Regions from separate parts of the Pseudomonas sp. F220 genome, predicted to be linked through region 2. Evidence: predicted binding sites of a transcription regulator. Region 2 holds the regulator's gene; each other region holds the start of a gene.
What was found. The regulator sigma-54, encoded in region 2, starts transcription at its own class of promoters, with help from an activator protein. The targets are predictions, from matches to a motif close to ANTGGCATNNANNTTGCTNT.
Positions count from the first base shown of each region.

Region 1 (4,251 bases), on a different contig from region 2:
TGGTGATCGTGTTGCCGACTACCGTGAACGGACTCACGGCTGGCGCGACAGGCGGATTAACGGCAACCAGCTTGCCATCCGCACCGAAAGTCATCGCAACGGGTGCTTGGGTAGCCGCGCTAAACACGGAACCGTCCGGGTTACGGCCGTCAACCAAGGTGTAGGCGTCCCAGCTATTGGCACCTGTCTTGACCATATACTGATCCATCGTGTGCTGGTTACCCTGACTGTCGAAGATCGGGGTGCTGAACGACTTGGTGTACGTCTCGACTTTCGTCGGGTCAAATGCGTTCCCAACAACGGCCTGGTCAATAACCGGAGACGTCGAGCTGAGGTTAATGCTCGACGTGACAGCCCCGGTAGACTTCGGCGCCAGGTTCGACTGGTCGATGCGCAGGTCGGTCAACACGCCATTGATGATCTTGCCGTTGGCGTCCACGCCGTAACCTTGCAGGCGAGCAGTACCGGCGCTATTGGTGATGAAGCCATCCTTGTCGACCTTGAAGGTACCGGCGCGGGTATAGCTCAGCGAACCGCTATCATTCAGAACAAAGAAACCGGAGCCCTGAATCCCCATATCAAGCAAATTGCCGGTGTTGTTCACATCACCCTGGCTGAACTGCTGAGAAACGTTGGCAAGGCTTACGCCGTTACCCACGGTCTTGCTCCCAGTGCCCAATTTGGTTGCCGAGTAAATATCGGCGAATTCTGCACGGGACGATTTGAAGCCGGCTGTCGCGACGTTGGCGATGTTGTTGCCGGTAACGTCCAGTTGTTTATTGGCTGCATAGAGACCGCTAAGGCCGATATTGAAAGACATATTCCACTCCTTGTGCCGCGTTAGTCGGCTCTATAGACCAATAGTTTGTACTTTGGACAGCGCGATGGTGCCCATGCTTGCGAGGTTGAGCATCATCTCGCCGCCGGCTTGACCCAAGGTCACACTGTTGACTGTCGCCGGCAGATAGGTAATCAGGTCTGTCGCCTTATTATCGATGGAGGCGCTTGCCTTGAAGGTATAAGTACCCGGATCAACCTTCGCGCCCGCCGTGTTGGTGCCATCCCAAACGAAGGTGGCATTGCCTGCGGCCTGACTACCCAGATCGATGTTTTTTACCGCATTGCCGTCTTTATCAGTGATGGTCACGGTAGCGCCAGCAACCGAAGTAGGGATCACCGCTGAGCCGGTCATGCTCTTGGTCGTATCGACATAGGCCGATCCGGTTTGTACCACCACCGAGCGACCCACCAGCGAAGAAGCCTGCAAGGCCTGCGACGATTTGAAGGTGCCAGAGATGGCATTAACCGAAGTGTTCAGCGTGGTAATACCTTCCAGACTACTGAACTGCGCCAGCTGAGCCACGAACGCACCGTTGTCCTGCGGCTGAAGCGGATCCTGATTTTTCAGCTGGGTAACCAGCAACTTCAGGAAAGAATCTTTACCTAACGATTGACTGCCCGTCGCGCTGCTGGTTGCCGCCGCCAAGCCATCACTGCTGGTGGTAGCGGTCTTTTTCGAAGAGTTGGCTAAGATGTCATTGAGACTCAGGCCGCTGGTGGTGTCGTTAACACTCGCCATTTGAATAACCCCTTATCACTGACCGAGGGTCAGGACCTTCTGCATCATGGTTTTGGCGGTGTTCATCATTTCTGCGTTGGTCTGGAATGAACGACTGGCAGAAATCATGTCAGCCATTTCCTCTACCACGTTGACGTTCGGGTAGTAGACATAACCCTTGGCGTCAGCAGACGGATGGTTTGGTTCGTAACGCGCTTCGAGGTTGCTCTGGTCCTCGACCACACCCAGCACCTGCACACCTTGGCCGGCGGCATCCTGGTTCTGGAATAACGAATCGCTGCCGCCGCTCTGACCACCCTGGAACATGGTGGCGAACACTGGATGGCGAGCGCGGTAGGTCTGGTCGATGCTCGAAGAGACGGTCTCGGCGTTGGCGATGTTACTGGCGACGGTGTTCAAACGAGTGGTTTGAGCACTCATGCCGCTACCGGCAATATTGAAAACACTGGCAAGAGACATGGGTTACTCCCCGCGCAGGGCTGACACCAGCCCTTTGAATTTGCTGTTGAGCAGCGTGAAGCTGGCCTGGAAGTTGACCGCGTTTTGCGCGTAGTTCGACTGTTCCAGTTGTGCATCCACGGTGTTTTGGTCAATCGACGGTTGCATCGGCGTGCGATACATCAGCGTCTCGTCGCCATTACCCAAACCTTCGGCTTCGATATGACGGTTATTGGTCATGTTCAAAGCGAAAGTGCCGCTCTTGGTCTTTTCATTCTGCGCGGCCAGCACGGCAGAGAAATCCAGATCCCGAGCCTTGTAGTTCGGGGTGTCGGCGTTGGCAATGTTGTTGGCCAGAACTTCGGCACGCTGAGCGCGGAAGCCCAGCGCTTGTTCATGGATACCGAGCGCTTTATCGAAGCTGATGCTCATGTCGGGAAACCTTTGGGTGACCAGATTTTTCGTACGATGAACTTAGCAAGCGTCGTGCCAATTCACCAAAGGCCGTAATCCGGGGCTTTGCAGGCATCGGCAAGGCGGCAATGCCAGAAAAGCGGCAACTGATTTCCGCCGCCTGCCGCTTTTCTGCCGTTTGCACGGGCAATGATTACCCCACATTGGCATGTAGTGTTTGCTGGGTATCGACAGGCAAAAAAAACGGGAGCCCCCCCCTGAGGACTCCCGTTTTTTTTATGCCGCTGGCAAATCACTTCGCCTGGTAAATAATCCCAGGACTGCATTGGACCATCTGGTAGTGATCTGGCAAGCCATTCAGCGCCTCGGAAGCACCCAGGAACAGATAGCCGCCCGGTTTCAATGTGCTGTGAATCCGTAGCAGGATGTCCTTCTTCACCTCAGCGGAGAAGTAGATCAGCACGTTGCGGCAGAACACGATGTCGAACTTGCCAAGACTGGCATAGCTGTCCAGCAGGTTGAACGAACGGAACTCAACCCGACTCTTGATCGGCGCCTTGATTGCCCAACGCCCCGGCCCTTTCGGATCAAAATAGCGTTGCAGCCGCTCCGCAGAGAGGCCGCGGCCAATGGCCAGGCTGTCGTATTCGCCGGTCTTGCAGTTGTTCAGCATGGTACCGGACAAATCGGTGGCAACGATCTGCACACCCATTTTCAGCTGACCCAGGTTAGTCCGCTCGAACTCATCGATCGACATGGACAACGAGTAAGGTTCCTGCCCCGATGAGCACGCCGCCGACCAAATGCGCAAGCGCTGACCAGGGCTGGCCTTGATCGACTCGGGCAGGACTTTGTTCTTCAAGACTTCAAACGGATAAGTGTCACGAAACCAGAGGGTTTCGTTGGTGGTCATGGCGTCCACCACCATCTCGCGCAAACCACTGCGCGGCTGGGTCTGAATACGCTGAACCAGCTCACCCAAGGATTTGATGCCCTGCTGTTCCATCAGTTTGTTGAGACGGCTCGACACCAGATACTGCTTGTTTTCACCGAGCAAAATGCCACAGGCTTTTTCCAGGAAGACCCGGAACTGTTCGAAATCCAAATTACCCGTAGACAATGGTACCGCCTCTTAAATCGTGTTGACCGCCAGGAGCAAACGCCCCTAGCTGTTGTCTGCTGCTTTGATCCGGTCGACTACCCGGGATGCCAGGTCATCAGGGCGAAATTTGGCAAGGAAGTCATCGGCACCGACCTTCTTCACCATCGCCTGATTGAATACACCGGATAACGAAGTATGCAGGATGATATGTAGCTTTTGCATGCGTGGGTCGTTGCGGATTTCAGCCGTGAGCGTGTACCCGTCCATTTCGGGCATCTCGATGTCGGAAATCATCATCAAGAACTCTTCTTCCGGCTTCTTACCCTCGTCGACCAGCTTGCGCAGGTAATCCAGCGCCTGTCGGCCGTCGTTCAACGCCACTACATCGACCCCAACAGTCTGCAGACAACGCGTGACCTGCTTGCGCGCGACCGACGAGTCGTCGACCGTCAGCACCCGCAGGGAAACCGCCTTGCGCTGTGTTTCAACGTCCACCACACCTACCGAAATGGCTTCCGATGCCGGCGCCACTTCAGCCAGAACCTTCTCGACATCGATGATTTCGACTAACTGATTGTCGACCCGGGTCACAGCTGTCAAATAATGATCGCGACCAGTGCCCTTGGGAGGCGGATGGATCTCCTCCCAGTTCATGTTAACGATGCGCTCGACCGACCTGACCAAAAAACCCTGGGTCTTGGTGTTGTACTCCGTGATG
Region 1 covers NZ_JBVASJ010000047.1:13,321-17,571, reverse strand. The annotation lists gene flgE (flagellar hook protein FlgE) at 1-820, opposite strand, end outside; gene flgD (flagellar hook assembly protein FlgD) at 851-1,579, opposite strand; gene flgC (flagellar basal body rod protein FlgC) at 1,595-2,038, opposite strand; gene flgB (flagellar basal body rod protein FlgB) at 2,042-2,449, opposite strand; gene cheR (protein-glutamate O-methyltransferase CheR) at 2,724-3,551, opposite strand; gene ACZYSM_RS26240 (chemotaxis protein CheV) at 3,597-4,251, opposite strand, start outside.
Region 1: the regulator sigma-54 is predicted to act here: its motif matches at 2,492-2,511, upstream of flgB (flagellar basal body rod protein FlgB).

Region 2 (4,251 bases):
GGTCGTACTCGACGAGCTTCTTGCTCAACTCAACCTAAGCTATGAACAAGTCGCCTATCTGGGCGACGATCTGCCCGACCTGCCGGTGATTCGTCGTGTCGGCTTGGGTATGGCGGTCGCCAACGCCGCCAGCTTCGTCCGTGAACATGCGCACGGCATTACCCAGGCCCGCGGCGGCGAAGGGGCTGCACGTGAATTTTGCGAGTTGATCCTGCGAGCCCAAGGCAGTCTTGAAGCGGCCAACGCCGCCTACCTGTAGAGCCATCTATGCTGAGCAAAAAAATTCGCAGTATTTTGATTTTCGGAGTCATCGCCGCTCTGTTCGCGGCCGTTGGCTACTGGAATATCAGCCCGGAACGCTTTCTGGAGAGGCTACCGGCGGTCGTCGACGAAAGCGCCATCGACTACTACGCCATCAACGCCCACAGCGTGCAGTTTCTGCCCGATGGCAAGTTGCAGTACGAAATGACTTCCGACAAGGTCGAACACCTGAAAGCGACCGATGTGACATTGCTGACCAAACCCGACTTGCAAATGTATCGCGGCACGACGTTCCCCTGGCATGTCCAGAGCGAACGCGGAGAGGTCAATCCGGACGGCACTGAAGTAGAACTGATTGACTCGGTACGTATTGCACGTACTGACGAGAAGAATCGCGCGACGATTATTACCAGTAGTCGTATGACTGTATTCCCCCAGAAGCAATATGCGCAGACCGAGCAAGCCGTTAGAATCGACGGCGCCGGTGGTGTGACTACGGGCAAGGGAATGAAAGCGTATTTGGAAGAAAGCAGGATGCACCTGCTATCGAACGTAAGAGGACAGTATGAGGCTCGTTAAAACCCTCCCTATTTTGCTCAGCCTGAGCGCAGCACTGGGAAGCGTGAGCGCCTGGGCTCTGCCGACTGATAGCCAGCAACCCATCCGCATTCAGGCCGACGACGCTCAACTGGATGACAAGCAAGGCATTGCCACTTACAAAGGCGACGTCATCATCACCCAAGGCTCGATGAAGATCACCGGCAATACCGTGACCATCACTCGCACCCACGCAGGCGAAATCGACGTGGTGACCTCGGTGGGCAACCTGGCGTATTTCGAACAACTGCAGAAGGTCGGTGATCCGAAGCCGGTTCAGGCCTATGGCGTGACCATTCAGTACCATGCCGCGCAAAACCGCATCGTACTGATTGACCGCGCCAAAGTGATCAACGACGGCAATACCACCGAAGGCGAGAAAATCATCTACGACACCGTCAAGCAGGTCGCCAACGCCGGTCGCGCCAACGGTAACACCGTCACCGCGCCACGTCCGCGGATCGACATGGTGATCCAGCCGAAAAAGAAAACTGACGAGCAGAAGGCCCAGTAATGGCAACTCTGAAAGCTCAGCATCTGGCCAAGAGCTACAAGAGCCGTCAGGTCGTGCGTGACGTCAGCCTGTCCATCGACAGCGGTCAGATCGTCGGCTTGCTCGGTCCTAACGGCGCCGGCAAGACCACCTGTTTCTACATGATCGTCGGACTGGTCCAGGCCGATCAGGGCCGTGTACTGATCGACGATCTGGACGTCAGCCACCAGCCGATGCACGGTCGTGCACGGGCCGGTATCGGCTATCTGCCGCAGGAAGCGTCGATCTTCCGCAAACTGTCGGTCGCCGATAACATCATGGCCATTCTTGAGACTCGCAAGGAACTCGACAAGACCGAGCGTCGCAAGGAGTTGGAAAGCCTGCTGCAGGAGTTCCACATCAACCATATCCGCGAGAACCTCGGCATGAGCCTCTCCGGCGGCGAACGTCGTCGCGTGGAAATCGCCCGAGCCCTGGCTACCGCACCGAAGTTCATCCTGCTCGATGAGCCTTTTGCCGGTGTGGACCCGATCTCGGTGGGTGACATCAAGCAGATCATCTATCACCTGAAGGCCAAGGGTATCGGCGTGCTGATCACAGACCACAACGTCCGTGACACCCTGGATATCTGCGAGACCGCCTACATCGTCAACGACGGCCAACTGATCGCCGAAGGTGACTCCGCCACTATCCTGGCCAACGAACTGGTCAAGGAAGTGTACCTGGGTCATGAGTTCCGCCTGTAAGTGCTGAGGTGTTTGGCTAGCTGCCAGAGCGGCTGCATCAATAAAACCCTATAAATTTTATTGTTACCGCGCTTTAGGCAAACACGCGCCCTCAGGTGTTCAGCCAATAGTCAGAGCGCCAGCAGCAATAAGATCCTGTAAATTTTTATTGTTACCGCGCTCTAGGCAAACACTTCAGTTTCAGGCATATAATTTGCTTATGTTTGGCGCTTAGGCGCCCTGTAGTGGATGGCGCATGTGCGCCGGCGAATAAGGTGTTAAGCCCCTGCCATGAAACCATCGCTAGTCTTGAGAATGGGCCAGCAGCTGACGATGACACCGCAGCTGCAACAGGCCATCCGCCTGCTCCAATTGTCGACCCTGGACCTGCAACAGGAAATCCAGGAGGCACTGGAGTCCAATCCGATGCTCGAACGCCAGGAAGAAGGCGACGACTTCGATAACGCCGACCCTCTGGCCGACAACGTCGAGCAGAAACCCAATACCGATGTTCAGGAACCCTCCTACCAGGAAACGGCCCCGACGGTGGATAACCTCGAGGAAGGCGACTGGAACGAGCGCATCCCCAACGAGCTGCCCGTCGACACGGCTTGGGAAGATGTTTACCAGACTAGCGCCAGCAGCCTGCCGAGCAACGATGACGACGAGTGGGACTTCACCACCCGCACATCGGCTAGTGAAAGCCTGCAGAGTCATTTGCTCTGGCAACTGAACCTGGCACCGATGTCCGACACCGATCGCCTGATTGCCGTGACCCTGATCGATTGCATCAACAATCAGGGCTACCTGGACGAGACCCTCGAGGAAATCCTCGAAGCCTTCGACCCGGAACTGGACGTCGAACTGGACGAGATTGAAGCCGTCCTGCATCGCATCCAGCAATTCGAGCCGGCCGGTATCGGTGCGCGCAATCTGAGCGAATGCCTGTTGCTGCAACTGCGTCAGCTGCCAGCCAAAACACCTTGGCTGACCGAGGCCAAACGACTGGTCACCGACTTCATCGACCTGCTTGGCAGCCGTGATTACAGCCAGCTGATGCGCCGCATGAAACTCAAGGAAGACGAGCTTCGGCAGATCATCGAGCTGGTGCAAAGCCTCAACCCGCGCCCAGGCTCGCAAATCGAGTCCAGCGAAGCCGAATACGTCGTACCTGACGTGATCGTGCGCAAGGACAACGAGCGCTGGCTGGTGGAGTTGAATCAGGAATCTGTGCCGCGCCTGCGGGTCAATCCGCAGTACGCCGGTTTCGTGCGTCGTGCCGACACCAGCGCCGACAACACCTTCATGCGCAACCAGTTGCAGGAAGCGCGCTGGTTCATCAAAAGCCTGCAAAGCCGCAACGAAACCCTGATGAAAGTCGCTACCCAGATCGTCGAGCATCAACGGGGCTTCCTCGAGTACGGCGATGAGGCGATGAAACCGCTTGTGCTGCATGACATCGCCGAAGCGGTCGGCATGCACGAATCGACGATTTCCCGGGTCACCACCCAGAAATTCATGCATACCCCACGCGGCATCTACGAACTGAAGTACTTTTTCTCCAGCCACGTAAGCACCTCTGAAGGCGGTGAATGCTCGTCCACAGCGATCCGCGCGATCATCAAAAAACTGGTTGCCGCGGAAAATCAGAAAAAGCCGTTGAGTGACAGCAAGATCGCTGGTTTACTGGAGGCACAAGGCATTCAGGTAGCCCGCCGCACCGTCGCCAAGTACCGCGAATCCCTTGGGATCGCGCCTTCGAGCGAACGCAAGCGGTTGATGTAACGGGCCACGCCACAGCGTTCCAGGTTGTGTTTGAAAACTCACAGGCAGTTTTCGGGCACAGCCTAGTGGCAGGCAAACCAGCCTGCCGCCTTATGCACTGGCAACGAAGGAGAAGCTGTATGCAAGTCAACATCAGTGGACACCAACTGGAAGTGACCGAACCTTTACGCGCCTACATCGGCGAAAAACTCGAACGACTGGAAAGGCATTTCGACAAGATCACCAACGTGCAGGTCACGATGAACGTCGAGAAGCTGCTGCAGAAAATCGAAGCCACGCTGCATATCCCCGGCGGAGAAGTAGTCGCCAACGCTGAGCATTCAGACATGTATGCCGCGATCGACCTGCTGACCGACAAGCTGGATCGCCAACTCAAAAAGCATAAGGAAA
Region 2 covers NZ_JBVASJ010000002.1:152,398-156,648, forward strand. The annotation lists gene ACZYSM_RS02560 (KdsC family phosphatase) at 1-259, shown strand, start outside; gene lptC (LPS export ABC transporter periplasmic protein LptC) at 268-840, shown strand; gene lptA (lipopolysaccharide transport periplasmic protein LptA) at 827-1,372, shown strand; gene lptB (LPS export ABC transporter ATP-binding protein) at 1,372-2,097, shown strand; gene ACZYSM_RS02580 (RNA polymerase factor sigma-54) at 2,368-3,861, shown strand; gene hpf (ribosome hibernation-promoting factor, HPF/YfiA family) at 3,981-4,251, shown strand, end outside.

Region 3 (4,251 bases), on a different contig from region 2:
TTCCAGGGTCGGCATGCGTCCGCGGACGATGCGATCCTGGCTGGTCAGGTCATAGCTTTTGACGCTTCCGGGTTCGGCAGCGTTGTCGGTCTGTACCAGACCGTCGTCGACACCATGCAACAGCGCATCGATCTCATCCTGTGACAGCAGGTCCTGCACGGCCATGTCGTGTTCCTACTGCAGTACGAAGTTAGTAAAGAGCAACTGCTCGACCACCACTTTGCCAACTTCTTTCTGCGCCACTTCCTGCACGCTGGCAGTCGCCTTCTGGCGCAGTATTTCCTGGCCGATCGGGGTCGCCAAGGCATCGAAGCTTTGCCCGGAGAAGAGCATGACCAGGTTATTGCGGATCACCGGCATGTGGACTTTCAGCGCATCCAGATCGGCCTGGTTACGCGCAAGCATCGTAATGCTCACCTGCATGTAACGCTGACGACCGTTCTGGTTGAAGTTGGCCACGAAGGCTGGAGCCATCGGTTCATAGATCGCTGCAGATTTTACGTTGCTGACCACATCCGAAGTCGGTTCAGGCTTGCTCTTGGCACTGTGCATGACGTACCAGGTCGCCCCAATGGACACGCCGATTACCAGCAGCAACGCCAGAACAATCAGGAGAATAAGCTTGAGTTTGCCTTTCCCGGCGGGGTCTTTCACTGCTTCGCTCTTCGCCATGCCAATAATCCGTCACTATTCGGGTTTTCACAGTCGCACGGCAAGGCAAGAGCAAGTGTTATGCCAGAGTTGTCGGGAGTAGGACGGATCGGGGGGTGCAGGGATGAATCAAAAGATCCCAGTCTGCTGCAGCTCCAGGGAGAGACCGCGCGCACCCGGGATATCCAGGCGTACGCTAATCCGTAGGAGCTGCCGCAGGTTCGGGCCGCGTTCGGACGATCTTTTCACAGGCGACGCAGATTAATCAGGCGTAATAGTCCACCGCACTGGACCCCACGACACTGGTAGTGCTGGCAGCGACGTCAGCCACACTCATCGGCAGCTCATCGTCGCTCGAATCCAGCCGATCGCCATTACCGCCACTGCGGTTCTGCCCTTGCCGGGCCTGCTCCTGGCCCTGCCAGCCACGGGACTGATCGGACACGTTGACGTCGACCTGTCCCAGTCCCTGCTGGGTAAACATGTCGCGCAGGCGGTGCATCTGCCCTTCCAGCGCTTCACGCACAACGGCATGACCACTGATAAAGGTCACTTGAGCCTGCTGATCCGCGGCCATGTTCACGCGAATATCCAGTCGTCCCAATTCAGCCGGCTGCAGCTGAATATCGGCAGACTTGAGATTGGCGCTGGACAGGTACATGACCCGGTTGACCACCTCTTCGGTCCAGCCACTCTGATGCATGGCCAACGGCTGATTCACCGGCAGCGCATTGGCGGTCTTTGGCGTTGCAGCCTGAGTCAGCGCCGCCAGACGGTTGGCGAAGTCATCGACACGAGTATCACTGGAGGCATTTTTCAGGTCTTTGAGACCCTCATCAATCAAGCCGCTGAAAGCCTTGTCACTGCCCTGGCCGGTACTGTCTTTACTCGCCTGCTGATCAACCATGGTCACCAGACCGTTGGCAAAGTTTTGTGCCGGAGTCAGCTCAGCCTGAGCCGGTGCAGCTTTGGACTGAGGCTGACTGGAAGCCGAAACATGGCCACTTTGCTCAAGGGCCAGACGCACTGCGGGCAGCGCATCGAGCGGGTCGGCGTGAGGGTCAAACGGGGGATCTGCCACCACCACTTTGGCAGCTGCCGCTGCGGCAAGCGGAGCTTCAACCTGCGGCTGCACTTGCGTAACCGCAGGCGGCGTTTCGGCCGCAGGTGGCGGAACAACCGGCTGCACGACCGGCAGCACTGCTTGCATCAACGCGGGGTCCAGCGTTGGGTCGGGCATTGGGTCGAGCGCAACACTGCCAGCCACCGGGGTGTCGGTCGCGGGCACATCCTCACTGGCGAGCTTATCGGGCGAATCGGCACTTCCATCGGCAGGCAAGGATTTGCCGCTATCGGCCACTGCCGGTTCCGGGGCGGCAGCCTTATCACTGACCGCGTCCTTCTTGCCCGCATTATCCGTGACCTTGGCACGCACTGGCTTGGCAGCCCCCTCACCTGTCACGACGGGTTTGTTCTGCGACTCTTTGGCATAGACCTGAGCAAAGCTTGAAGCCTTATCCCCAGGCCCGGCAGCAACTGACGGGGTATTGGCAGTGGCAGCCTGAGTCTTGGCCTTCGACGCGGCCTGAAGAAGCATGTTCGGGGTAAGGGGCATAAAACGGTCTCCGCTGCACTAGGATCGTAGGTACAGTTGGAGAACATAAAGCAAAGGTCGAGCCAGATTGCTTCGCCGAAGCTAAAAACCGCCAGGCGGCGGTTTTTTTTCAACAATGGAAACGCTCGCGCTCCTCTTTGTACAGAGAACGGACAATAGCGAACTCGCCGTCAATCTCAGCCACCCGTTTTTCGATACCGGCAGGCGACAGCTCTTTGGCCCGCTGCTCAAGTTGATGGCACAGCTCGGCGAGACGGACAGCGCCCATATTGCTGCTACTGCCCTTGAAGCTATGGGCCGTAGATATGAGCTGGTCTGCATCATCAGCTGCATGCAACTGCCTCAAACGCTCTTCCGAATCAGAGAGGAAGGTATCCAGCAGCAGCGGATACTCATCCTCCATAACTTCCTGCAATGCGCTCAACACATCGTGGTCCAGATGAATCTCAGCCACTTGTTCGCTCCCTGATCAAGAATTCGCGGATTATGCCAGAGCCTCCCAGGAAAACTCCACGCGGGCACTCCGTCCATCGTCGGACCAACTCACGCTTTGGCTCAACTGGCGAATCAGGCTCACCCCACGCCCCGACAATTTATCGATATCGACGGGCCTGGCCATTACTCGCTGTACATCAAAGCCTGCACCACTGTCCTCGATCCGAACCACCAGGCATCCACCCTCGCCTCGCGGCTCCACCTGCAGGTGCACCCGCACGTAGCCGTCTTCAAGTTCACTCAGGCGCGCGTTGCGCTGCTGATAGTACTGCGCAAAACCTCGGGCATCGCGCTTGAGGCTTGAATCAAGACCCAGCACGCCGTGTTCCAGAGCATTGGAATAAAGCTCGGCCATCACACTGTAGAGCGCTCCGCTTTGCGCCCGCAGACCATGCACCTCAAGCAACAACTGCAGCAAATATGGCAGGGGGTTGTAACGCTTGAGCGTGGCCGCGCGAAACTCGAAACTCACCGACCAATCCAGAGGACTGGACTGCCCACTGTCGGAGTAAACCATCACCGGAGGATTCAGCTGTGCCGCCTCCAGCAAACTCACCTCGACCATGCTGACATCATCGCGGGCCTCACCGCGAAAATCCTTCAGCGCTTGCTCGATCTCCTCAAACAGCCGGGCTGGATGGTGATTGGCAGCAAATACCCGCTCTAATCGCTCAACGCCAAACAGTTGCTCATTGGCATCACAGGTATCGATCACCCCATCTGACAACAGGAAAACCCTATCCCCGAGCGCCATAGGAAAGACTTCGGTCCGGTCATTGAAGGCGTGCGCGCTCAGTACACCCAACGGCAAATGCCGCGACACCAGCGGCGTACGTTCGCCCGTCGCGATGCAATGTAGATAACCATCCGGCATCCCGCCATTCCAGACCTCCACCGCCCGACGCTGAAAACTCAGGCAAAGCAGGGTTGCGCAGCAAAACATATCAACCGGCAGGATGCGCTTGAGCTTGGCGTTCATTTCGCGCAGGGTTTCCGGCAGGCCATAGCCCTTGGCCGTCATGCCATAGAACACTTCCGCCAACGGCATGGCACCGACCGCAGCGGGCAAACCGTGGCCGGTGAAATCGCCCAGCAGAACGTGCATGTCGCCGGCAGGCGTGAAGGCAGCCAGCAGCAAGTCGCCATTGAACAAGGCATAAGGCGATTGCAGGTAACGGATATTCGGCGCATTCAGGCAGCCGGAATGTGCCACCTTGTCGAATACGGCCTTGGCGACCCGCTGCTCATTGAGCAAGTAGTCATGGTGCCTGGCAATCAGGTCGCGCTGCTCAAGCACCGTTGCCTGCAACCGGCGCAAACGGTCCATCGCTTTGATCTTGGCGGCCAGAATCACCTGGTTATAGGGTTTTGCCAAAAAGTCGTCGCCACCCGCTTCCAGGCAACGAACCAGGGCTTCGCTTTGGGTCAGTGAGGTCAGGAAGATAATCGGCACCAGGGTTTCGCCGGCCAATTGCTTGATCTGCCGCGCC
Region 3 covers NZ_JBVASJ010000018.1:15,837-20,087, reverse strand. The annotation lists gene fliM (flagellar motor switch protein FliM) at 1-165, opposite strand, end outside; gene fliL (flagellar basal body-associated protein FliL) at 175-672, opposite strand; gene ACZYSM_RS16730 (flagellar hook-length control protein FliK) at 917-2,266, opposite strand; gene ACZYSM_RS16725 (Hpt domain-containing protein) at 2,376-2,720, opposite strand; gene ACZYSM_RS16720 (ATP-binding SpoIIE family protein phosphatase) at 2,751-4,251, opposite strand, start outside.
Region 3: the regulator sigma-54 is predicted to act here: its motif matches at 2,314-2,333, upstream of ACZYSM_RS16730 (flagellar hook-length control protein FliK).